Linked DNA regions of Methylobacterium mesophilicum SR1.6/6. Each later gene encodes a partner of the first gene's protein in a complex. Links are inferred from orthologs where the notes say so. Each region holds a gene or a part of one and is shown in the gene's direction. Other genes may lie near its edges. The genes, in order: trxA and trxB.

Evidence for each region.
Region 2: the proteins of trxA (region 1) and trxB are in contact, whole or in part, in a crystal structure (PDB 1F6M), measured with the Escherichia coli proteins. The link is inferred for Methylobacterium mesophilicum SR1.6/6 from one-to-one orthologs.

What each region holds. Positions count from the first base shown.
Region 1 is NZ_CP043538.1:2,528,265-2,534,342, forward strand. Bases 3,364-6,078 are described here. They hold trxA (thioredoxin), read left to right. Parts: upstream 3,364-4,416; coding sequence 4,417-4,740; downstream 4,741-6,078. Other genes in these bases: addA (double-strand break repair helicase AddA), read left to right, coding at 3,364-4,210; MMSR116_RS12045 (outer membrane protein), read right to left, coding at 4,855-5,757; MMSR116_RS12050 (bifunctional folylpolyglutamate synthase/dihydrofolate synthase), read right to left, coding at 5,991-6,078. Outside these bases: septum site-determining protein MinC, read right to left, coding at 1-607; more of addA, read left to right, coding at 719-3,363. UniProt on the Escherichia coli protein: Participates in various redox reactions through the reversible oxidation of its active center dithiol to a disulfide and catalyzes dithiol-disulfide exchange reactions.
Region 2 is NZ_CP043538.1:3,488,550-3,494,855, reverse strand. Bases 1,794-4,736 are described here. They hold trxB (thioredoxin-disulfide reductase), read left to right. Parts: upstream 1,794-2,746; coding sequence 2,747-3,727; downstream 3,728-4,736. Other genes in these bases: MMSR116_RS16645 (LysR family transcriptional regulator), read left to right, coding at 3,984-4,736; MMSR116_RS16655 (mitochondrial fission ELM1 family protein), read left to right, coding at 1,794-2,732. Outside these bases: carB (carbamoyl-phosphate synthase large subunit), read left to right, coding at 1-290; transcription elongation factor GreA, read left to right, coding at 381-857; MMSR116_RS16660 (hypothetical protein), read left to right, coding at 861-1,361; more of MMSR116_RS16655, read left to right, coding at 1,683-1,793; more of MMSR116_RS16645, read left to right, coding at 4,737-4,874; protein-methionine-sulfoxide reductase catalytic subunit MsrP, read right to left, coding at 5,043-5,993; MMSR116_RS16635 (long-chain-fatty-acid--CoA ligase), read right to left, coding at 6,120-6,306.

The sequences.
Region 1 (6,078 bases):
AGATCCGCGCCGCCGGATTGCCCGCGGCGCCGGCGATCGCGCGGCCGCGCAGCGCGCCGTAGACGTGGATCGAGCCTCCCGCGATCACCTCGGCGCCCGAGGCAACGGCGCCCAGGACGGTCACGTCGCCCTCGAGATGGAGCACCGTCTGGCCCGATCGCACCGGCGCGTCGAGGATCAGCGAGCGGACGGCCTCCTTCGGTTGCGGCTCGGCCGGCGCGGGCTCGCCGGAGACCGCGACCTCGCCGGCCGGGCGTCCGCCCGACAGGGCCGGCGGCAGGCCGTCGCCCAGGAGCGCGGGCGGCGCGCCCTCGATGCCCAGGATGGCGATGTTGCGGGCCGTCAGTTCCACGAGCAGCCCGTCGAGATCCTCGCGGCCGAGCCGGAGGCCCGCGAGGTCGAGGATCACCGGGCGTCCGGCGAAGAAATTGGGCGCTCGCCGGTTGAGGGCGTCGAGGTCGCCCAGCCAGTCCGCCACCGGTGGCACGGGCGCCAGGACGGTGGCCATGAAGGAGCGGCCGCGGAAGCGGATCGGCGGGCGGGCCGGCTCGGATGTCGGCTGAGTCACGGGCGTGTCTTGCTTCGCGCAGGTTGTCCCCGCATCCATGCGGCGCCGCCGCGCCGGGGGCAATCCCGCAACGCCCGGTGTGACGCCTTGGCGGCCCCGCGCACGCGTTTCTGTTGTAGAACGTGGCGCCAGCCGAGCCGGACCGGACCGTTGAGCAGCGCCAGCACGCACGCCGTCAAACCCTTCGTCGTCGACGACCTCACCCGGGCGAACCAGCGCCGGGCGGCCGATCCGCGGGCCTCGGCCTGGGTCTCCGCCAATGCCGGCGCGGGCAAGACCAAGGTGCTCACCGACCGGGTGGTGCGGCTGCTCCTCGACGGCGCCCCGCCCGGCCGGATCCTCTGCCTGACCTTCACCAAGGCGGCGGCCGCCAACATGGCGATCCGCGTGTTCCGCCTGCTCGGGCGCTGGGTGACGCTGGACGACGACGCCCTGGCGGCCGAACTTGCTGAACTCACCGGCGAGCAGGCTGGGCCGGAGCGCCTGCGCATGGCCCGGCGCCTCTTTGCCCGGGCGGTGGAGACGCCGGGCGGCCTCAAGATCGAGACCCTGCACGCCCTGTGCGAGCGGCTGCTCCATATGTTCCCGTTCGAGGCGAACGTCCCGGCCCGATTCGTGGTGCTCGACGAGGCGAAGGCCCGGGAGATCTTCGACATCGAGATGGCCAACGTGCTGGCCGACGCGGTCTCGAACGGCGACACGCCGCTGAGCGCGGCCCTCGCCCGCGTCGCCCCCGAGGCGACGGGCGACACGCTCCGGGCGGCGATCCGCTCCGCGATGCGGGCGCGCAGCCTCATCGGCGATACGGCAGGCCTGGAGCGCGCCTTCGCGCGCCTGCACGGCGCGCTGGGGCTCGCCGCCGAGGAGAGCGCCGAGCGGATCGAGGCGGCGATCCTGGAGGGCGGCCCCGGCCTCGCACCGGAGGATCGGGCCGCCGTGGTCCAGGCCCTGCGCACCGGCAAGGCCAACGACGAGAAGCTCGCCGACGCGCTGGCGGCCGCCGAGGCCGAGCGGGCCCGCTCCGAGGACCAGCCGGACCGGGCGGAGGCGCTTTCGCTCTACCGCGCCGTGTTCTTCACCCTCAAGGACGAGCCCAAGGCCGATTCCAGCCTCGGCACCAAGAGCGTCCCGGCTGCGGTGAAGGACGCCCTGATCGCCGAGCGCGACCGCCTGGACCCTCTCTTCGACCGCCTGCGCGCCGCCCGCGCCCACGCCCGCACCCAGGCCCTGTTCCAGATCGCCGCCGAAATCCACCGCCGGGTCGAGGCGCAGAAGGCGCGGCTCGGCGCCCTCGACTTCGACGACCTGATCCACAAGGCCCTGGACCTGCTCGGCCGGGTCGGCGCCGGCTGGGTCCTGTACAAGCTCGACCGCGGCATCGATCACGTCTTGGTGGACGAGGCGCAGGATACCAACCCCGAGCAATGGGCGATCCTGCGGGCGATCACCCAGGAATTCGCCGCCGGCGAGGGCGCGCGCGCAGGCCATCGCACGCGCTTCGCCGTGGGTGATCCGAAGCAGTCGATCTACGGCTTCCAGGGCGCCGAGCCGCGGGAATTCGCCCTGACGCGGGCTTCCTGGATCGCGGAGTCGCGGGCGGCGGGCCTCACCTTCGAGGACGTGCCGCTCACCCTGTCGTTCCGCTCGACCAGCCTGGTGCTGCGCGCCGTCGATGCCGTGTTCGCCCTCGACGCGCACAACGAGGGCCTGTCCTTCGAGGACACGGTGCGCCGGACCGTCCACGCGAGCGCGCGGCCGGACGTGCCCGGCGCGGTGGAGCTGTGGCCGATCACCGAGCCCGAGCCGGCGGCCGAGCCCGATGCCTGGACGGCACCGGTCGACGCGCCCGAGACCAGCGCCCCCGCGATCGTGACCGCCCGCCGCGTCGCGCAGGCGGTGCGGAGCTGGACCACACGGGGCGACGCGGCAGGCCGGATCTGGCGCCCCGGGGACGTGCTGATCCTGGTCCGCAAGCGCGGCCCGGCCTTCGAGGAGGTGATCCGCGCCCTCAAGAGCCTCGGGGTGCCGGTGGCCGGCCAGGACCGGCTTGAGGTCTCGGCCCATATCGCGGTGGCCGATCTCGTGGCGGCCGGGCGGGCCGGGCTCCTCCCGGCCGACGACCTGACCCTCGCCACGGCGCTCAAGACGCCCCTGGTCGGGTTCACCGACGAGGATCTGGTGCGGATCGCCGCCCGTCGGGACCTGTCGGAGACGCTGGAGGACGCCCTGCACCGCCACGCCGCGGCGGGCGATGCGACGGCGATCCGCGGCCTCGCGGCACTCGCGGGATGGATCGCGCTCGCGGGCCGCCACGGCCCGTTCGGGTTCTACGCCCGGCTCCTCGGCCCGCAGGAGGGCCGCGCCAAGCTGGTCGCGCGGCTCGGCGGCGAGGCGGGCGACGCGATCGACGTCTTCCTCGCCGCCGCCGCGCAGGCCGAATCGGCCGAGGACGCCCCGTCGCTGGGCGGATTCCTGGCCCGCTATGTCGGCGCCGAGGCCGGGCACACGGTCAAGCGCGACCTCGAATCGGGCCGTGACGAGGTTCGGGTCATGACGGTGCACGGCGCCAAGGGCCTGGAAGCGCCGGTGGTGGTGATCCTCGACGGCTGCGAACCGCTCGGCCGAAACGACCCGCCACTGCTGCCGCTGGCGGCGACCGGAGGCGCCCTCCCACCCGTCTGGTCGAGCGGGAAGCTGCAGGATTGCGCGGCCACGGAAACCGCCCGCGCGGCCCTGCTCGCCCAGGCGCGGCAGGAGCACAACCGCCTCCTCTACGTGGCCATGACCCGGGCCGCCGACCGGCTGATCGTCGCGCCCTTCCGCGGGCACGAACGCGAGACCGAGGCGGCATGGTGCCGGATGGTGCGCGCCGGCCTCGAAGCCGTGCTCGGCGCGGGCGAGACGATCGAGCTGTCCTACGGGACGGCCACCGTCTGGCAGGACGGCTCCGAGGCTCGCCGCGCGCCGGAGACACCGAGGCCCGCGGATCCGCCGGCGTCGGAGCCTGACTGGCTGCGCGACCCGGTCCCGGCCGAGCCGCAGGTGCAGGCGCTCAATCCATCCAGCGCTCTCCAGGCGGCGGATGGCGCACGGGTGCCGCCGCCGCGCCTCGCGGATGCCCAGGCGCGGCGCCGCGGTATCCTGATCCACGCCCTTCTCCAGCACCTGCCGCGGGTCGAGCCGGCGCGCCGCGAGGCCGCGGGACTGGCCTTCGTGCAGGCTCGGGCGCCCGGCCTGCCCCGCCCGGCCTTCTACGGGCTCGTGCGATCGGTCCTGCGCATCATCGACGATCCGGACCTCGCACCCCTCTTCGCGCCGGATGCCCGGGCGGAGGTGAACCTGTCAGGGCGGGTGCAGGTCGGCGGCGCGGAGAGGGCTGTCCAGGGTCGCGTCGACCGGTTGGCCGTGACGACCGACACCGTGCGGATCGCCGACTTCAAGACCGGGCGGCCGCCGGATCCGGACGCGCCCCTGCCCCCCGCCGAGGCCGGCCAGATCGCCGTCTATGCCCGGCTGCTCGGCCAGATCTACCCCGGCCGGACGATTCGGCCGATGCTCATCTGGACCTCGGGCCCGGTGATCCGCGCCTTGAGCGCCGAGGACATCGCGACCGCCCTGGACCAAGCCGGGATTGCGGCCTGACGCCTCGGCGACGGCTCGGGTTGCCGGATCGGAGCGCCCGGGTATGCGCCAGCGCACATGCGCGGGGCACATCCCCACCACAGCGCCCGCTGGGGTGTCGCGACTTCTTGACCCCACGCGGACCCGTCGCCAATTCTGACCGGACCGCGCGGGCCCCTGCCCGCTCGACGCCGCCCGATGGGTGGCGCAGACCGAAAGGTGACGTGATGGCGACGGTGAAAGTGACCGACGCGAGCTTCGAGCAGGACGTTCTCAAGTCCGCCGAGCCCGTCGTGGTGGATTTCTGGGCGGAGTGGTGCGGCCCCTGTCGCCAGATCGGCCCGGCGCTCGAGGAGATCGCCACGGATCTTCAAGGCAAGGTGAAGATCGCCAAGGTGAATGTCGACGAGAACCCGCAGATCGCCGCCCAGTACGGCATCCGGTCGATTCCGACGCTGCTGCTGTTCAAGAACGGCGAGCGGGTCGATCAGAAGGTCGGTGCTGCCCCGAAGGGTGACCTGTCCCGCTGGATCGGTGCGCAGACGGCCTGATCCCGGAGATCGGTCGACAAAAGGAAAGCCCGGCCGCGAGGCCGGGCTTTCTTGGTTTCGAGACCCTTTTGTTATCAAGTCCCGGGGCTTATGCCCGGGACCTTCCGTCCGGTCTCAGTACGAGCCGAACTTGTAGTTCAGGCCGGCGCGGACGACGGCGAACTCGGCGTTGTTGCGCACCGGCACGTTGTTGAACACCGGCACCAGCCCGGCGGGGGTGATGTAGCCACCCACCAGCGGGAGACCCGTGTTGCGGCCCTGATCGAGGTTCACGTACAGGCCTTCCACCTTCAGCGTCACGGCCGAAGAGCGGAAGAAGTTCAGGAACGAGTCGGTGGGCAGGGCGTACTCGATACCGCCGCCGACCGTCCAGCCGGTGACGAAGTCGCTGCGGCTGCCGGCGAAGTTCTGGAACGCGACGCGCGCGCCCTGATCGCCGGTGGCGTAGGCGAAGCCGCCGGTGCCGTAGAACAGCACGCGGTCGAAGGCGTAGCCGAGGCGGCCACGGACCGTGCCGAAGAAGTCGAGCGTGCTGAGCAGGCCGTTGGCCGGCACGAAGTTGCCGAAGCCAGCGCCGGGCGCGCCCGCCAGGACATAGCTGCCGCGACGGTTGCCGAAGTCGAGGTACTGAGCGTCGGCCTCGACGCCGAACACCACGCCCTGACCCGGGGTCAGCTGCCAGTTGTAGCCGATCTGGCCACCGCCGGTGAAGCCTTCGTTCTGGTTACGACCGTAGGTCAGCGAGGAGCCGGGGGTCAGGATCGGCGGGACGAACAGCGCGCCACCGGGCGTGATCGCGACCGGGTTGGCACCCGGGATCTGCGTGAAGCCGTTGGCCGTGTTGTTGCTGGCATCGAAGCCGTAACCGGCGTTGATACCGAAGTAGGCGCCCGTCCAGGTGAACACCGGAACCGGGGTGAACACCGGCGGCGGAGCGGCGCGGCGCGGCAGGTCGGCGGCCGAAGCGGCGGCCGTCAGCGCCGTGAACGCCGCGAGAGAGGTGATAAGCTTCTTCATTACTGTGATCCCCAGCATTAGCCCGATCGCCGTGGACGTTAGGCGATCGGGCCCGCGATGGATGTAGCTTAGCTGCCACAGCCGAGGGAAAGCGTAGCCGTGACGGGACGTCGATCCGGTCGAATGCGGCGAATCGACGACTTTCCGCGCCTGACGATCAAAGCTTGCGGGATGTCCAGAGACATTCCATGCGATTGCGGCCGCCGTTTCCGGCACAGCCGGACCGCGACGACTCAGACGGGCGGTGTGTCGTTGGCCGCCAGGACTAGCCCGGCCAAGTAGAGCGACCCGCAGATCAGGATCCGCGGCGGCCGCTCGAAG
Region 2 (6,306 bases), 960 kb from region 1 along the record:
AGCGATTCCTGGTCGACAGCGGCGTCCCGGCGGAGCAAATCAACAAGGTTCTCGAGGGCCGGCCGCATGTGGTCGACGCCATCAAGAACGGCGGCATCCACCTCGTCCTAAACACCACGGAAGGTGCGGGCGCACTCTCGGACTCGCGCTCGCTCCGGCGCGCGGCCCTCTTGCATAAGGTGCCGTATTACACCACTCTAGCCGGCGCGGTGGCCGCGGCCGAGGGGATCAAGGCCTATCTAGAAGGCGATCTCAAGGTCCGTGCCTTGCAGGAATACTTTGCGGCCTGAACCTCAGGGTCCCGCTGACTTTATCTCGTGGCCCGGGGAGAGTGCTGCACTCTCGGCCGGGCCTCTTCATTGTGGCGCGAGACGATGACGATAGACAAGGTTCCGATCACGGTGCGCGGCTTCGCAGCCCTCGAAGAGGAGCTGAAGCATCGCCAGCAGGTGGAGCGCCAGCGCATCATCCAGGCGATCGCGGAGGCCCGCGCCCTCGGCGACCTGTCGGAGAACGCCGAGTATCACGCCGCCAAGGAGGCGCAGTCCCACAACGAGGGCCGCGTCATGGAGCTGGAGAGCATGATCGCGCGCGCCGAGATCATCGACGTCACGAAGCTCTCGGGCAACAAGATCAAGTTCGGCGCCACCGTGAAGCTCGTCGACGAGGACACGGAGGAGGAGAAGACCTACCAGATCGTCGGTGAGCCCGAGGCCGACGTACGCTCAGGTCGCGTGTCCATCACCTCGCCCATCGCCCGCGCCCTGATCGGAAAGGGCGTCGGCGACACCGTCGAGGTCACCACGCCGGGTGGCGGCAAGTCCTACGAGGTCGTCGCAGTCCAATACGGCGGCTGAGTGATGCGCCTGCGGATCATGGGCCGGTTCGCCGGCCTGCTGTTCGGTGTCGCCGCGGGATCCGCGGGGGCGAGCGACTTCCCCCCGACGCCGGTCTTCTCCGACGTCCGGGTCGACGTGCGACCGCTCCTCGACAAGGGCGCGGGTCTGCAGGCCGACGCGCTGGCCGGCGACCTGACCGAGGCCCTGCGGAAGAGCTTCGCCGGTCGGATCGGCGGCCGCGGGCCACAGCTCGTGGTCGTGGTGACGAGCCTGTCGCTGCGGCCCTATGCCGGCGGCGGCGCCGTGCGGGGCTTCGGCGGCAATCTCCAGACCGATTACCTGGAGGGCGAGGCGCTGCTCGTCGGACCCAAGGGGCAGGTGCTCGGACGCCATCCGCAGATGACCGCGACGCCGTCGAGCTACGGGGGCGCGTGGTACGATCCGCAGTTCGAGGGCCGGCGGCTCGCCGCCATCGCCGACATCTACGCACAGTGGCTCGCCCGGGATCTGCCGCGCGAATAGAAGTGCGTCGCCGCCGGAGATCCTCTAGGTCGAAGGAAACGCGACGGTCCGGCGGCGCGGGAAGCTTCCGAAGGAGGGTTCCATCCCAACACCCTCATCCCGAGGTGCCGGAGCGCAGCCGAGGTCTCGAAGGAGCCCTTCAGGAATCGCAGGTACCTTCGGAGAGCGCGTTGGAGGCCCGCTGGCGCGGGCACCTCAGGATGAGGAAAAGGGATTGGGATCGGCCGTCCTGTTCACGTGCCTAACATCGGCCGATCGAGCGTCAGAGGACGGTCGCGGCTGCCTGGTCCGGCACGGCAGCGGGTTTCTTGAGCGAGGCGCATGGCAAGCATCGACGTGACGGACGCGAAAACAGGTGCGCGCACTCGCCCGGACGCGCGATCCGAACTCCTTCCCGAACTCTCTCGCGCCCGTACCTGGATCGTCACCGACGGCAAGGCGGGCGATGAGAACCAATGCGTCGGCATCGCCGAGACGCTCGGCCTCGCCTTCGAGATCCGGCAGGTGCCCCCGTCCGGCCCCTTCGGCTGGATGGCCCCCTGGGGCCCGATCGACCCGCGCGAGGGTCCGCGCCGCCGCGATGGCGCCCTGGCCGGCCCCTATCCGGACATCCTGATCGCTTCGGGTCGCCGGGCCGTGCCCTATCTTCGGGCCGTCCGGCGCGCCACCGGCGGCCGGACCTTCACGGCGTTCCTGAAGGATCCGCGGACCGGCGAAGACAGCGCCGACTTCATCTGGGTGCCGGACTACGACGATCTGCGCGGCACCAACGTGTTCACGACGCTGACGGCGCCGCATCTCGTCACGGCGGCCCGCCTCGCCGAAGCCCGGGCCCGTCCCGACCCGCGACTCGCGCGACTCGATGGGCCGCGGGTGGCGGTGCTGGTCGGCGGCGACAGCCGGCATCTGAGCTACCGCAAGACCGACATGATCCGCCTCGTCGAGGATCTGCGCGGCCTGGTCGATCAGGGCTGCCGGCTCATGGTGACGATCTCTCGCCGGACGCCCAACCCCCTCCGCGACGCCGTGAAGGCTCTCGCCGCGGAGACCGGCGGCTTCCTCTGGGACGGCACCGGCGAGAACCCCTACGTCGCCATGCTGGCGCTCGCCGAGGCGATCGTCGTGACTTCCGATTCGGCCAACATGGTCAGCGAGGCGGTCGCGACCGGCGCGCCTGTGCTGCTGTTCGACCTGCCGCGTACCTATATCCGGCATCGGCGGATGTTCGCCGGACTGGCGATCGCCGGGGCCCTGCGGCCGTTCACCGGTCAGTTGGTGGATCTGACGTACAAGCCGATCGACGCCACGCCGGTGATCGCGCAGGCGCTCGCGGATGCCTATGATGCGCGCCGCGCCGCCGGACCGGCCTGAGGAGACCGAGACAGATGGCCCATACCCACGCCAAGCTCGTGATCGTCGGCTCGGGGCCCGCGGGCTACACGGCGGCGATCTACGCGGCCCGCGCCATGGTCGAGCCGCTATTGATCTCCGGATTCCAGCCGGGCGGTCAGTTGATGATCACCACCGACGTGGAAAATTATCCGGGCTTCGCCGAGGCGATCCAGGGCCCGTGGCTGATGGAGCAGATGCGTCTTCAGGCCGAGCATGTCGGCACCCGCATCGTGTCCGAGTACATCACCGAAGTCGATCTCAAGCAGCGCCCGTTCCGTCTTGAGGCCGATTCCGGCGAGACCTATTCCTGCGACGCGCTGATCATCGCCACCGGTGCCCAGGCGAAGTGGCTTGGCATTCCCTCCGAGGCGGCGTTCCAGGGCGGCGGCGTCTCGGCCTGCGCGACCTGCGACGGATTCTTCTTCCGCGGCAAGGAGGTGGTCGTGGTCGGCGGCGGCAACACCGCCGTCGAGGAGGCTTTGTATCTCGCCAACATCGCCAGCAAGGTCACGGTGGTCCACCGCCGCGACAGCTTCCGCGCCGAGCGGATCCTGCAGGAGCGCCTGTTCAAGCACCCCGACGTCGAAGTGCTGTGGCACCGCGAGATCGCCGAGATCTGCGGCGTGCAGAAGCCGGCGCCGAACGTCACCCACGTTCGCCTCAAGGACCCTCGCTCGGGCGAAATCAGCGAAGTGAAGGCAGACGGCGTGTTCGTGGCGATTGGCCATCAGCCGGCGACTGCGATCTTCGAGGGGCAGCTGCCCATGCGCCATGGCGGCTACCTCACCGTCAAGCCCGGCACCACTGAGACCGAGATTCCCGGCGTCTTCGCGGCCGGCGACGTGACCGACGACGTCTACCGGCAGGCAATCACCGCCGCCGGCATGGGCTGCATGGCAGCTCTGGAAGCCGAGAAGTTCCTGGCCAACTTGGAGATCGGCGAGGATCCGGTTCAAGCCGCCGCCGCTGAGTAGAGGCTGGCGCGCCCGACACAACCGGTACTGGTGCACCGGTATTTCAAGAAATTCCCAACTCGCGCTTGCGCCGGACCATGCGCCGTGTGCATAGGGGTGCCGACTGTGCCGGGATGCAGTACCTGCATACCCGCACGGTGCCGCGAGCGGTCATCCCGCGTCGGCGCCGTGCCGTTTGCCCGGTGATCCGCCCGATGCACCGCCTGCCCGTGTCCCGGGTGCGGGTGTCGGGCTCGCGCTGGAAGGGGTTCTGGCCTTGGATTGGGATAAGATCCGGATCTTCCTGAACGTCGCCGAGGCGGGCAGCTTCACGAAGGCCGGCGACGATATCGGCCTTAGCCAGTCCGCCGTGAGCCGTCAGATCAGCGCCCTCGAGCGCGAGCTGAAGGCCCCGCTGTTCCACCGTCACGCCCGCGGCCTGCTCCTCACCGAGCAGGGCGATCTGCTATTCCGGGCGGCGCGGGACATGAAGCTGCGCCTCGAGAATACCCGGGCCCGGTTGGTTGAGACCTCCGAGCGCCCGACCGGCGACCTCAAGGTCACGACGACCGTCGGGCTCGGCACGTCCTGGCTTTCGCAGCGGGTGGGCGAGTTCCTCGATCTCTATCCGGACGTGCGCATCGAACTGATCCTCACCAACGAGGAGCTTGACCTCGCCATGCGCGAGGCCGACGTGGCGATCCGCATGCGCCGGCCGGCCCAGCCGGACCTGATCCAGCGCCGGCTGTTCACCGTGCATTATCACGCCTTCGCCAGCCAGGATTACGTCAAGCGCTTCGGCGAGCCCAAGACCATCGAGGATCTTGACGACCACCGCCTCGTGTCCTTCGGCGGCAACGAGCCGTCCTACCTGCTGGCTGCCCACTGGCTGGCCGATGCGGGCCGGGATGGCCGGGAGCGGCGCCACGTCCACCTGACGGTGAACAACATCGGCGCGCTGCAGCGGGCCATGGAGGCGGGCGCCGGGATCGGCATTCTGCCCGACTATGCGGTCGATGGAGACCAGCAGCTCGTTCAGGTCCTGCGCGAGACCGAGATGCCGAGCCTGGAGAGCTACCTCGTCTACGCCGAGGAGATGCGCTCCGTCGCCCGGGTCCAGGCGTTCCGCGACTTCCTCGTCTCCAAGGCGCAACGCTGGACCTACTGAAACCCCGCCGCGCCGCTCCTCTCTATTCCCGGTGATTCCGGGGCGTCGCCGTTCTCGCGAGCGGCCCGAACCAGTCCAGCGTCGCGCCACACCTGCAGGTGTGGCGCGACGCTGGGTTATTTGGCTGCCCGCGCGATGATACCGAGGGATGCCCCGACCGAGGCCTGATCAAACGAACAGCCGCTCGCCCTCCAGGCCCTTATAGAGCCCGGCGACCTGCTCACCGTAGCCGTTGTAGATCAGCGTCGGCACGCGCTGGTCGGTGCCGAGGACGCGCTCGGTCGCCTGGCTCCAGCGCGGATGCGGCACGGCCGGGTTCACGTTGGCCCAGAAGCCGTACTCGGACGCCTGCAGCCCTTCCCAGAAGGTCTTCGGGCGGTCAGCCGTGAACGACAGCTTGACGATGGATTTCGCGGACTTGAAGCCGTACTTCCACGGCACCGCGATGCGAATCGGCGCGCCGAACTGGTTGGGCAGCGGCTTGCCGTACACGCCCGTGACCACGAACGCGAGATCGTTGCCGGCCTCGGCGAGCGTCAGACCCTCCGTGTAGGGCCAGGGATAGAAGAAGGCCCGCTGACCCGGAGCCATGGCCTTGTCCATGAAGGTCTCGAAGCGGATGTACTTCGCGCCGGAGGCAGGCTTCGCCAGCGCCACGAGCTTGGCCAGCGGGAAGCCGGTCCACGGCACCGCCATGGACCACGCCTCGACGCAGCGATGGCGGTAGAGCCGCTCCTCCAGGCCGACCTTCCGGATCAGGTCGTCGACGCCGATCTCGAACGGCTTCTCCACGAGGCCGTCGATCTTCAGGGTCCAGGGCTGTGTCTTCAGCGCGTTCGCCGCGGGCAGGACGGTCTTCGACGTGCCAAACTCGTAGAAGTTGTTGTAGTCGGCGCTGAACCGTTCGGGCGTGACCGGACGGTCCAGAGTGTAGGCGGGGTTCTGCGGAGCCGGATAGAGGCCCGGCTCACCGGCAGCCAGCGCGGTCCGTCCGCCCAGCAAGGAGCCGGCCGCCAGCCCGGCGGCGCCCCCGATCAGGGCGCGGCGGTTCAGGAACAGGGCCTCCGGCGTGGCGAGATGCTCGGCCATCTCCCATCCGCGCTTGCGCTTGATCAACATCGCCGCCTCCTCGGGATCTCCGCGTCGCCATCCCACAGATCGGCGTTGGCCGACACGGGGACAACCGCCGCAGCCTCACCTTTCGGTCAGCGGAGGCCGGTGGTTACGTGACGGCCCTGCGGCGCGTCAGGCGCCGGGCGTTTCGTCGCGCAACACGCGTCGCAGCACCTTGCCGACGTTGGTCTTCGGCAGCGCGTCGTGCAGGACGACCCGGCGGGGCACCTTGTAGCCGGTGAGCTGCGTGCGGGCATGGGTCCGCAGGACATCCGCCGAGATCGACGCGTCCTTCAGGACGACGTGGGCCACGACCATC